3 linked regions of the Spartinivicinus poritis genome follow. The protein of the gene in region 2 binds, or shares a complex with, the protein of the main gene of each other region. Links are inferred from orthologs where the notes say so. Each region holds a gene or a part of one and is shown on either strand. Other genes may lie near its edges. The genes, in order: tsaE, tsaD and tsaB.

Evidence for each region.
Region 1: the proteins of tsaD (region 2) and tsaE are in contact, whole or in part, in a crystal structure (PDB 6N9A), measured with the Thermotoga maritima proteins. The link is inferred for Spartinivicinus poritis from one-to-one orthologs. Residues at the interface, in WP_004082750.1 of Thermotoga maritima: Cys10, Asp11, Arg49, His50, Leu82, Gly84, Gly135, Gly136, Glu154, Thr155, Leu156, Asp157, Asp158, Ser159, Glu162, Asp165, Lys166, Arg169, Leu170, Tyr175, Lys213, Thr214, Leu217, Tyr218, Gln221, Arg222, Asn324; in WP_004082108.1 of Thermotoga maritima: Leu37, Gly38, Lys46, Lys57, Val59, Lys60, Ser61, Thr63, Phe64, Thr65, Leu66, Met67, Val69, Pro71, Tyr82, Arg83, Leu84, Asp86, Asp88, Phe89, Asp93, Ile128, Asp130, Glu131, Arg134.
Region 3: the proteins of tsaD (region 2) and tsaB are in contact, whole or in part, in a solved structure (PDB 4WQ4), measured with the Escherichia coli proteins. The link is inferred for Spartinivicinus poritis from one-to-one orthologs.

The regions. Positions count from the first base shown.
Region 1 is NZ_JAPMOU010000004.1:87,661-91,691, forward strand. What follows is about bases 21-3,020. They hold tsaE (tRNA (adenosine(37)-N6)-threonylcarbamoyltransferase complex ATPase subunit type 1 TsaE), read right to left. Parts: upstream 1,755-3,020; coding sequence 1,287-1,754; downstream 21-1,286. Other genes in these bases: ORQ98_RS04770 (N-acetylmuramoyl-L-alanine amidase), read right to left, coding at 21-1,205; ORQ98_RS04780 (NAD(P)H-hydrate dehydratase), read right to left, coding at 1,747-3,020. In the rest of the region: more of ORQ98_RS04770, read right to left, coding at 1-20; more of ORQ98_RS04780, read right to left, coding at 3,021-3,282; tRNA epoxyqueuosine(34) reductase QueG, read left to right, coding at 3,537-4,031. UniProt on the Escherichia coli protein: Required for the formation of a threonylcarbamoyl group on adenosine at position 37 (t(6)A37) in tRNAs that read codons beginning with adenine.
Region 2 is NZ_JAPMOU010000018.1:35,071-39,070, forward strand. What follows is about bases 241-3,209. They hold tsaD (tRNA (adenosine(37)-N6)-threonylcarbamoyltransferase complex transferase subunit TsaD), read right to left. Parts: upstream 2,257-3,209; coding sequence 1,225-2,256; downstream 241-1,224. Other genes in these bases: ORQ98_RS14715 (2-amino-4-hydroxy-6-hydroxymethyldihydropteridine diphosphokinase), read right to left, coding at 272-799; folB (dihydroneopterin aldolase), read right to left, coding at 816-1,175; rpsU (30S ribosomal protein S21), read left to right, coding at 2,469-2,684; ORQ98_RS14735 (GatB/YqeY domain-containing protein), read left to right, coding at 2,733-3,182. In the rest of the region: ORQ98_RS14710 (tRNA nucleotidyltransferase/poly(A) polymerase-related protein), read left to right, coding at 1-221; dnaG (DNA primase), read left to right, coding at 3,277-4,000.
Region 3 is NZ_JAPMOU010000001.1:94,383-98,177, forward strand. Bases 305-3,068 are described here. They hold tsaB (tRNA (adenosine(37)-N6)-threonylcarbamoyltransferase complex dimerization subunit type 1 TsaB), read right to left. Parts: upstream 2,144-3,068; coding sequence 1,466-2,143; downstream 305-1,465. Other genes in these bases: ORQ98_RS00455 (class I SAM-dependent methyltransferase), read right to left, coding at 305-574; ORQ98_RS00460 (undecaprenyl-diphosphate phosphatase), read right to left, coding at 597-1,409; ORQ98_RS00470 (hypothetical protein), read right to left, coding at 2,344-3,068. Outside these bases: more of ORQ98_RS00455, read right to left, coding at 1-304; more of ORQ98_RS00470, read right to left, coding at 3,069-3,444. UniProt on the Escherichia coli protein: Required for the formation of a threonylcarbamoyl group on adenosine at position 37 (t(6)A37) in tRNAs that read codons beginning with adenine.

The sequences.
Region 1 (4,031 bases), on a different replicon or contig from region 2:
TCCCCTCTGCGAATGACATAATGAGTAAGCGTACGGCTTACTCTAGCGGCCAGTAGTGTACCTGGTGGCGGGCGATCTTCAAAATATTCTTTAATGCCTGAAAAAATAGCCCTAGCCAATTGCCGCTGGTGCGATTTATTAGCAAGCTTCTTTGACTCTGCTGGATTCGAAATAAAACCAGTTTCTACCAAGATAGAAGGAATATCTGGTGACTTCAGCACCACAAAAGCGGCTTGTTCCACATGCCGTTTATGCAGTCGATTAAAGCCTCCCAAGCGCCTTAACACCTTGCTACCTACATCCAGGCTGGCGGTTAAACTAGCTGTCATTGATAGATCCAGCAACACCCCCGCTAGGACTTTATCTTTATCATCCAAGCTGACACTACCGACCCCACCAATCAGGTCTGCATTATTTTCACGACTTGCCAGCCAACGAGCAGCTTCAGAGGTTGCCCCCTTCTGCGATAATGCAAATACAGAAGCTCCCCGGGCACGCCGGTTTTTAAACGCATCAGCATGAACTGAAATAAACATATCTGCATTGGCTTCTCTAGCCATTTGGGTTCTGCGTCTTAGTCCAATGTAATAGTCCCCTTTACGCAGCAATACCGGTTTAAAGCCCGGCTCTTGCTCCAGCAAGTACGCCAACTTTCTGGCAATCGATAGTACTACGTCTTTTTCTCTCAGCCGACCAAAGCCAATGGCTCCTGGATCCTCACCGCCATGACCAGCATCAATTGCAATAATGACATCTCGCTGACCAATAGGTGCCGTAGTTTTAGCTACATGATCAACTGACTTGATAGGGGTTTTAACCTGATCATATAAATCAATAACTAGGCGATTGCCATAGGTACTATTAGGCTTCAGCACAAAGCTTTTTGGCTTAAGTGGCTGCTTTAAGTCCAACACCACTCGAAGGCCTCCGGTATTACGGCGGCCCGAGCGGATTTTCTGAATAGGTGTTTTACTTATATTCAACTTATCAAGCGATGTTTTCAGGCTGGCTGACTCTAGATCAATCACCAACCGATCTGGGTTATCCAGCTTAAATACTTTATGCTCAACAGGGCCTGACAGGTCAAATACCAGCCGGGTATTATCAGGAGCCGGCCAAACCCGGACCCCTTCTACTATTGCGGCTTGGCTGCCTGTCACCCCCAAGCCAAGCCAGATTAAGACAAAAAGACAACTGAGTCTCATCTATCTGATGACTCCTTATGATCATTTGTTAGAGGCCGTGCAAAATGTCATGTGCTATAGCGTTTTGCAAGGCACTTGTCGTCATTTATTCGTTATTCTGTGACAAACCTGCCGACCCTTTTCTGTATGAGCAACAAGCTTAACCGTCCTCCCTTGACCTTGATAACTCAGTGTCACCGTAAGGTCTGCTACGGGTAAAAAGCCTTCTCCTCTTTCTGGCCACTCAATCAAGCACAGGTTATCATCCAGCAGATAATCTCTTACCCCTAAGAACTCCAGCTCTTCGGGTTCTCCTAATCGATATAAGTCAAAGTGGTAAACCTTATAGCTGGCTAGTTCATAAGGCTCAACCAAGGTATAGGTAGGGCTTTTTACTGAACCTTGATGGCCTAGTGCTTGCAGCACACCTCGACACAATGTAGTTTTTCCAGCCCCTAAATTACCTTCTAAATAAAAAATTCCTTTACCACCTGCGGCTAATGCAAGCTGCTTACCAAAATCAACCGTTGCAGCCTCATTTGCCAGCAAAAATGTAATATCTTCAACCATACTTACTCTTCACTGCGATCTGGTTTATCTGCTTTCTAATCAAGGGAATCAGCTCTGTTGGCTTCAACCCGTAATGACCACCGACTATCTCTGCCAGCTGGTCAGCGCTACGGCTATGCAACCAAGTACCTAGCCCTGCAGCTTTAGCTGTCGTCATTCCTTGCGCTAACAACGCACCAAGTAAACCACTTAACACATCTCCCATTCCCCCTACAGCCATCCCAGGGTTACCTACATTAGCCAACTGAATCAGCCCTTTGGTGCAGACCAAGCTGCCTGCACCTTTCAGTACAACCGTACTTTGGTATTGGTTGGCTAGCTGCTCCACTGAGGCAAAGCGGTTTTTTTGTATCTGCTGGGTAGATACTCCTAGCATCCGCGCTGCCTCACCCGGATGGGGTGTCAATAACCAGTCGCTTTGCTTGTGCTCCAGCAAAGTTGGCTCCATTGCAAGTAAATTCAACCCATCTGCATCGATTACCAAGGGTAAGCCTGAATTAATGGCTGCCAATAAGCACTGCCGTGACCAGGGACTCTGGCCTAGCCCAGGCCCAATAACAAGCGTTGTTTTCTCAATCAGTAATCGGGGGATTTGGTCAGGATTGTCACAACCGACTGTCATGATTTCTGGACAGCGCGCCTGTAAACCACCAACATGAGCAGGGCGAGTCACTACTGAAACCAGCCCAACACCTGCATGCAAGGCTGTTTCAGCTGCCATGGTAATAGCCCCCCCCATACCATGATCACCACCAATCAGCACCAAGTGGCCAAACTCCTTTTTATGGCTGTTTTTGTGGCGCCTTGGTAAAGCACTCACGAAGTGGCTGGGGTCAAGCAAGTAGCTACTACAAGGCGTCGTATGATAGACCATCTCAGGCACAGCTAAACCAGCAAAGTGAACGTCGCCCGCCAGCTCCCGTCCTTGATGGGTATAGAGGCCCTGCTTACGCCCAATAAAAGTGATGGTGTGGCTTGCTTTAACCGCTACTCCTAATTCAGCACCTGTATCTGCACACAGGCCAGAGGGAATATCAACCGCAATAACTGGCTTGTAGGTATTATTAAGCTGTTCAATAACATGAGCATAGGTTTCTCTAACTGGGCCTTTTAATCCTGTGCCCAGTAATGCATCCACAAACACATCAGCAGTTAGCTGTAGATCTGTTTGCCAGGGGATTATTGGCACCGACTGTTCCTGACACCACTGGTATGCAGTCAGAGCATCCCCTTTGAGCTTATCAGGATCACCTACAGCCACGACTTTAACGTCAATACCTTTTTGCCCTGCTAAACCAGCAACAATATAGCCATCACCCGCATTATTACCTGAACCACACAACACCTGTAGTTGGTAAGCATCTGTACCAAACCATTGCTGACAACATCGCAGGAGTAATTGAAAAGCAGCTTTACCAGCAAGTTCCATTAAGGCATAGCCAGGTATACCCTGGTGTTGAATCGCATTATGATCTAGCTGCCGAACTTGTTCGGCAGTATAAAGTGCATGTGATAAACTGTTGGCCATAAGCGTTGTTGGTGTTGATCCTCCAATAAGCTTTGAAAATGCACTTTGAAATTACATTTTCTGAAACTGAAATGAATGTTGAAATTAAATGTATTTAGCAATTATACGTCAGCTATCTTCTGTCACCAATGAAAGCTAGTTTTTGCGTAGTCTGTCTGCTGCTGGCATACCAATACCAGCATGTAGAAATATTAGTTCGACCAATAGCCAACTATTCAAGTTCCCAATAGTCGTAGCCAGATCCCTCTCCTATCATGAAGCAGTTACCTGAAACTAAGCTGAATTCACTTGTAACCGATATAAAACACTGGGGAAGAGAGCTCGGCTTTCAAGCAATTGGTATCAGTAGCATTAATCTTGGCCCCCACGAGCAGTACTTAAACGATTGGCTGGCTGCTGGATATCATGGTGAGTTAGACTATATGGCAGCTCACGGTACTAAACGCAGTCGCCCTGCAGAGCTTGTGCCTGGCACATTAACGGTGATTAGCGCCAGAATGGACTACTTACCTGGTGATACGGAAGCTGTTCGAATGCTAGATGACCCCAGCCAGGCTTACATTTCTCGCTATGCGCTTGGGCGTGACTACCATAAAGTTATTCGCAAGCGCTTAGCCAAACTGGCGACCAGAATCACCGAGGCTGTTGGCGAGTTCGGCTATCGAGCCTTTGTCGACAGTGCCCCTGTTTTAGAAAAAGCCATTGCCGAACAAGCAGGTTTAGGCTGGATTGGCAAAAATACACTAGTA
Region 2 (4,000 bases):
GACGGCCAGCGCGATTTACCCATATCATCACAGCTATTGAAATTGCCACAAACAAGTTGCAGCAGCCACTTCTTGTAGCTGCTGATAAATTATTAGGTATTAGCCAACAATTTAAACAAATTGATATAAAGAAACTACAGGCACAGGGCCAAAAAGGTAAAGCGCTGGGCCAGGCAATAGCTCAGCAGCAACTTGAGATTATCAATAAAGCACTAGCCTAAGTATCCTTAAAGCCATATGAATATGTTAGACAGCTAGGTTAAGCGATCAGCTAAAAGCCTTTTATTTTTGAAGGCAACACTTGTTTCTCAATAGTGGTTGGTTTATCACCCACCACTTCACTATTAGGGCCTGAGACTCGCAAAACATTAACTGGCTGTGAAACAAAAGTGGTGGCATTTGAGGCTAACCTGTCCACTAATGTTAAAACATCTTTAGCAGGCTGCTGGTAGTAACTTTCCGTAATGATTGCTGTAGGGTCGAGCCTCTGACTTGAAGGGCCACACCATAACAAATCCAAGTCTGCCACTTGTCTTGACTTACAGTCTTGTGGTGCTCTGCCAATTTGTTGTTCTGACTGCTTACACCACTCATTTAAAGCCTGTTCAGATAAATCTGAATAAAAATACAAAACACCATTACAAAAATCAGCGGCATTATTTACACCTACCGGTTTAGTCATTACCAGTCGGCTCAACCAAACCTGATCGAACCTTGCAACCAGCACATTAAGAATTTTAGGGACTTGAGTTATTGGCTGCACATTACAACCAATACCGAGCAATACTGCTTGCTTCATTGGGAGTATCAATTAGTTAGTTCATCTGCTCACGGGTGCGGAAACACTCAACAGCGGCGATTCCATTTTCAATAGCTTGCGGCTTACGAATTTTTATTTTAACGGCAGCAACCGAAAACTCAGTAAAGATCAGTCGAATTAACTCACCCGCTAATTTCTCCAGTAACTGAAACTGCTCTTTGTTGCAGTATGCAGTGACTAGCTCTGCTACTCTGGCATAATCCAACGCATCGGTTAAATCATCAGATTGCATTGCAGCAGTGCAGTCTATATCCATCGCTAGATCGATAGTTAGTGGCTGAGGCTGTTGTTTTTCCCATTCATAAACGCCAATAACCGTAGAAACCTCAAGCTGCTCAATTAATACTTTGTCCATTCCACTCTCATCACATCTACCAAATAGTTACATCAATCAACTGAAAGCACTAACTACCTACTGCACTTAATGCTTCCATTGGCCAGCGCGGCTTTGGCTGTATAGGATTCACTTCTTGCTCACCCGCCAAAAGTCGCTGGCATCCAGCATAGGCAATCATGGCACCATTATCAGTACAGAAAGCTGGTCGCGGATAAAACAATGTAGCGGACTCTTTCGCCGCAATGTCGGTTAACCTATCTCGCAGCATTTTATTAGCACTAACACCGCCAGCTATGACCAAGCGCTTATGTTGAGTCGCTTGCAGTGCTCGACGACACTTGATCGCCAAGGTTTCAACAACAGCCTCCTGAAAAGCATAGGCAATATCAGCTAAAGTCTGTTGGCTTAAGTCACCGCTTTGCTCTGCGGCTTGAATCGTATTTAAGGTATAGGTTTTAAGCCCACTAAAACTAAAAGCCAAACCAGGCCGGTCAGTCATCGGTCGAGGAAACTTAAATCGCCCAGGTGTACCATTTTCAGCAAGCTTGGCAATTCGTGGACCACCAGGGTAGTCCAGCCCCATCATTTTCGCTGCTTTATCAAATGCCTCACCTGCCGCATCATCAACCGAGTCCCCTAATAGCTCATATTGGCCAATGCCATTAACATCTACTAATTGGGTATGCCCACCTGAAACCAATAAGGCAACAAAAGGAAACGCTGGTGGCTGTTCTTCTAACATAGGCGCTAACAGATGACCCTCCATATGATGCACCCCTATTGCAGGGATATTAAGGGTATAGCTGAGTGATCGGGCGAAAGTAGCCCCCACCATCAAGGCACCGATTAGTCCTGGGCCATTGGTATAGGCCACTGCATCTATATCCTGTTTAGTCAGTGATGCCTGTTGCAGCACCTGATCTAACAAAGGCACGAGCCGCTGGATATGATCGCGCGAAGCTAATTCAGGCACCACACCACCATAGTCAGCATGCATGGCCACTTGGCTAAACAATGCCTCACCCAGCAACCCTCGGTTACTATCATAAACAGCAACACCGGTTTCATCACAGGATGTTTCTATACCTACTACTATCATCTTGTACTAATACCAAAAAACAAAAGCCAATAATAAAATAACCACACTGTAAATACGATTTAACTTTTGCAATTCTCTAAGGCCGCTAACCTACCCTTTGCATTTCTTGACAGAACCCTTTAATATTCGCCACCTTCATCGTGGTCTAAACTGTGTGATGACCACTTAACATTCAAATTAACCATAGACTTATAAAGGAAGGTGTAATCTGCATGCCTGCGGTAAAAGTAAAAGAAAACGAGCCTTTTGATATTGCCCTGCGTCGTTTCAAGCGTTCTTGCGAGAAAGCTGGTGTTTTGGCTGAAGTTCGTCGTCGTGAGCACTACGAAAAGCCAACTACTGTTCGCAAGCGTAAAGCGGCTGCTGCTGTAAAGCGTCACGCTAAGAAGCTACAAAGAGAACAGCGTCGTCGCGAGCGTTTATATTAATTTTTCATTCTATTGCCAATAACCTGTCAGATATAAGCAAACAACAACATGGCAAACTCAATTAAAGATCGCTTAACTCAAGCCATCAAAGACGCAATGCGAGCCAAAGATAAACCTCGCTTAGCTGCCCTACGTCTCGCTTCTGCGGAATTTAAGCGCATTGAAGTAGATGAACGAATTGAGATTGAAGATGCCAGAGCAGTTGCCATTCTAGATAAAATGGTCAAACAGCGCCGGGATTCAATCAATCAATATCAACAGGCAGGTCGTCAGGAACTAGCTGAACAAGAAGCATTTGAAATTGAGATTATTCAAGAGTTTCTGCCAGAGCAGTTAACTACTGCAGAGCTTGATCAGTTGATTGCCGAAGCCATCGCTGCCACTGGTGCAGCTAGTATGCAGGATATGGGCAAAGTAATGGGTATTCTTAAATCAAAAGTGCAAGGCCGTGCAGATATGGGGGAGGTGAGTAAATTAATCAAAAGTAAGTTAAGTTAATATACTTACCCTTGCCTACCTTTGACAGCGGCGGTAGATTTAAAACTACCACCGCTTCTCTTAACACTTAGCTCAAACATTTTTTGTAATCGTTATGGCGGGACTAATTCCTCGCACTTTTCTTGATGATTTATTAGCTCGCATTGATATTGTCGATGTGATTGCTTCCCGTATTGAGTTAAAAAAAACTGGCAAAAATTACACAGCACTCTGCCCCTTTCATCACGAAAAAACACCCTCTTTTTCAGTTAATTCAAGCAAACAGTTTTATTATTGCTTTGGCTGCGGGGCAACAGGAAACGCGTTAAAATTTATTAGCGAATTTGAACACCTAGACTTTGTTGATGCGGTTGAAACATTAGCTCGCTCATTAGGATTAGATGTCCCTAGAGAACAACAGCACTATCAACAACCAGACCATCAAGCCTATTACCAGCTGTTGAATAATGCTGCTGAATACTACCAACAACAACTGACTAAGCACTCTCAAGCCAAATTAGCAACAGATTATCTTAAATCACGCGGCGTCACTCATGCCATTTCACAACAATACGGCCTTGGCTTTGCACCTGCCGGCTGGAATAACCTTATTAATGCCCTCTCCTCCCAACAAAGCAACTTAACCAAACTTGAGGAAGTAGGATTAGTCATTCACCAAACTGAAAAACAGTCCTACTATGACCGATTTCGTAATCGCTTGATGTTTCCTATCAGAGATCAGCGGGGTCGAGTCATTGCTTTTGGCGGTAGGGTATTTACTGATGAAAAACCCAAATACCTCAACTCACCTGAAACCCCTGTTTTTCAAAAAAGCAAAG
Region 3 (3,795 bases), on a different replicon or contig from region 2:
TTTCTCGATGAGGAAACATAGGGTCTAAATAGACCACATCAAATTGATCAGCTAACCCTAACAATTCTTGCAAATAGTCTTTGGCATCAATACAAAGCAGTTGTAACTGATTAACAATACTAGCAACATCTACATCAATTGCTGCTCTATTAAGGCCATCAGCCAATAATAAGTGAACGACTTTCGAGCGTTCCAGTAATGTCACTTGGCAACCTAAACTGGCTAGAACAAAAGCATCTCGTCCTAAACCAGCAGTTGCATCAAGAACTTGTAACTTTTTAACTTTATTTAAACCGACTGCTTTGGCAATTGCTTGGTTTTTCCCTCCCCCATATTTTCTTCTATGCGCTAAAGCACCAGTAACAAAATCTACTCTTACAGGGTTAGTTGATTTTTTTCCAGTTTCCGCTAAAACAACGCCATCTCCTGTTACCTCAATCACTAGATTAGGTATAGTTAACTGCGTTGAGGTTATTACTCCTAAATAAGGACAAGACAGTTGATTTGCTATTTGCTCTGCTTGGTGGGTAAGACTTGCTTCATGACAAATAACCGCTATTTCTGTATCAGACATTTGATAGTTAAACCACAGTTTGTTAGAACTCAATAGCAAAGTACAAGCAAAATAAAACAACACCCAGCAACAACCGGTAAATGACAAATGGCAATAAGCCTATCCGGTTAATAAAGCCTAAGAACCAATGAATACACAAAAAGGCACTCACACCCGCAATGACTGCACCGTAAATCAGTACATCCCAAGCTACAGGTTCAGCAGCAGTCACCAGTTGTAGTATTTTCAAAGTACCAGCAGCTAATATTACAGGTATTGATAATAAGAAAGAAAAGCGTGCTGCGGCAGAACGATTAAATCCTAAAAACAACGCAATGGTAATGGTAATACCTGACCGAGAAGTCCCAGGAATTAAAGCCAGTGCTTGAGCAAAACCTATCAGCAATGCCAGATATATAGTCATTTCTGTTAGCTCTCGGGTCTTTTTCCCTTTCAGCTCTGACTGCCAAAGCAACAATCCAAAAACAATAGTCGTTGTTGCAATCACCAGTGTTGAACGCAGTTTTTCATCCCAACCTAGCAATGAGAGTACACCACCAAACAATAATGCAGGCAGTGTGGCCCAAATAATGCACCAGCTTAATGTTGCCTCATGGCTTGGTTGTTTTTTTATTAGGGAAGCCGTCCATCCTAGCCAAAGTGCTTTAATGTCATTCCAAAAGTAAATACAAACTGCTAGTAAAGTACCAACATGCACAGCGACATCAAACGCATTGCCTTGATCTTGCCAATCAAGTAGTTGAGCAGGCAGTACCAGATGTCCAGAGCTTGAAATAGGTAAAAACTCCGTAATACCTTGAATTAGTGCAAGGATGATAATTTGTAGAAAGTCCATGAATATAGCTGCCAGTTAAGGTAAATTATAACAAGCATCCTAAATAACCAGATGCTCTACTTCTGTTCGCTTTTTTTCTTAGCAACATTATCTCGCAAGTAAACTGGCAAAGCCTGCTCACTACTCACAGTTTTACCTTGTTCAAATAATAAAGTTGCAATTGCTGCTATATCATAGGCATGAGGATACTCATTAATGTAATAGTCTGTCAGCTTAGCATTGAGTATTTCTTGGTATTTCCAACCAGTCCCGATACCAATCCAGTTTCGCTCAGGCTGGAGGATTTCAACTTGTTCAGGCGCTTTAACAACCTCCTTTCCTAACAAGGTCAATTGGTTATTTTGTAAAATGTATTGCGCCCAATAAACCTCATCCATTCGGGCATCTATAGCACATAACACTGAATCAGCTTGATATTGTCGCATACCATAATGCGCTAGTGCTGCTAAGTTTGAGACAGGAATAACAGGCAAATCAGCAGCATAAGACAACCCTTGGGTAATCCCTGCGGCAATTCTCAGCCCTGTAAAAGCACCTGGACCACAACCAAATGCAATCCCATCAAGTTGCTTGATAGTTAAGCCAGCAGTAGCTAATAGCTCATCAATCATTGGGAGAATTTTTTGGCTGTGCTCTCTTGGAATGATTTCAAAGTGTTCAGTAATATTACCATTTAAGGCTAAAGCAACAGAGCAGGCCTCAGTTGCAGTATCTAGTGCTAGCAGTTTAGCCATTAATCTTTTTTCTCCAAACAGATGCCTCTAATAAACGTAATAATTCTACTTATCTAAAAACGTTTTGCCTAACAACTAGCGGACTTTTACTTGTACAAAGTGTGTAGTAAAACCAAAAAAGGCCCTTACGGGCCTTAAATAAAGTATGCTCAGTTATAAATGGTCTGCAATAAACGAAGAGGCTCGTTCAGCATCAAGCACTAAGATGCCTTTTTAGGTGGACGACCGCGACGCTTTGGTTGAGCAGAGGTCGCTGGTTTTGCAGCTTTAGCTTTTGCTGGACGACCACGTTTTTTCGGTGCAGCGGTAGTTGCACTTGCCGCTTTAGCCGGACGGCCACGCTTTTTCGCTGCAGTGGTAGTTGTGCTTGCCGCTTTAGCTGGACGGCCACGCTTTTTCGCTGCAGTGGTAGTTGCAGCACCTGCTTTTGGTGGACGACCACGACGTTTTGGCGCAGCTGCAGAAGCCGCTGTTGTCGCTGCTTTGGGTGGACGACCGCGACGTTTTGGCCCAGCTGCAGTAGTAGATGCTTTTGCTGGGCGGCCTCGTTTTTTCGGTGCAGCAGCAGTTGCCGTGCTTGCTTTTGGTGGACGACCACGACGTTTTGGTGCCCCTGCAGTTGCTGTGCTTGATTTAGCTGGACGACCACGGCGACCTGTAGTAGTTTTTGCTTTTTTAGCTGCTGTCTTTTCAAGCTGAGCAGCTTTTGCTGCGATCTTTTTAACCGCTTGCTTCAGTTTTGTCGCTTCGGCTTTAGCTCGCTTATCAACTTTCGCTTTATCAGATTTATTGCGAGACTTTAACCATTTTTCTTCAAACGCCTTTACTGCTTTAGCCAGATCGGCCTCTGATTTTTCAGCAAGTGCTGCACGATATTCTTCAACTCGCTGCTGCATTGCTTCTTCAGCTTCCTGCTCTTTTGCTTTTACAGTCGCTACTTTTTCTTGAAACTTAGCAGCTTTCAGCGTTTCTTTAGCTGACTTAATCTTTTCATTAATGTCAGCAACTTTTTGCACTGCTTTTTCTACTCTGGCTTTATTTGTAGCAGTTGCTTTTACTTTTACTTGAGCTCTTGCATCCGCAACTTTTTGTTTCTCATCAGCCAATTTAGCTTGTAAAGTTGCAACCTGCTGTTCAGCTTTTGCCACTTCATTTTCAACTTTAGCTAATCCTGGCTTTGCTACTGCTTTTACTTTAGCGGTAGAAGTCGCTTTTGCTGCTGCCGCTTTTGGTGGACGACCACGACGTTTTGGTTGAGCAGCCCCTGCGGACTTTGCTGAAGGTTTTCTGCCTCTCGCCATTTTAAATCTCCTGAGCAGGAATCAAATTAGAGTTATCAATAAAAACATAGCACAAAAAGTGCTTACCCAATAGTTAAAGTGCGAATAATATTTAAATCTAAGAAATTTTTCACCCTTTTTTTACTTAATTTTGTTTTTTTGAACTATCAGCAGTAGATTTCATACCAAATCTCCCTGAAAAGTTGGCAAGCTTAAACCCACTTTCTCGATAAAAGCCAATTTCATTTATCAACGATACGATTATTTTAGAGACTTCCATCAATTAAAGAACTACCAAGCTATTACAGTTTATCCACAGTATTGGCCTTGATCTCCGAACGCTAAGGCCATTACTTCAGTCGTACTATCCAG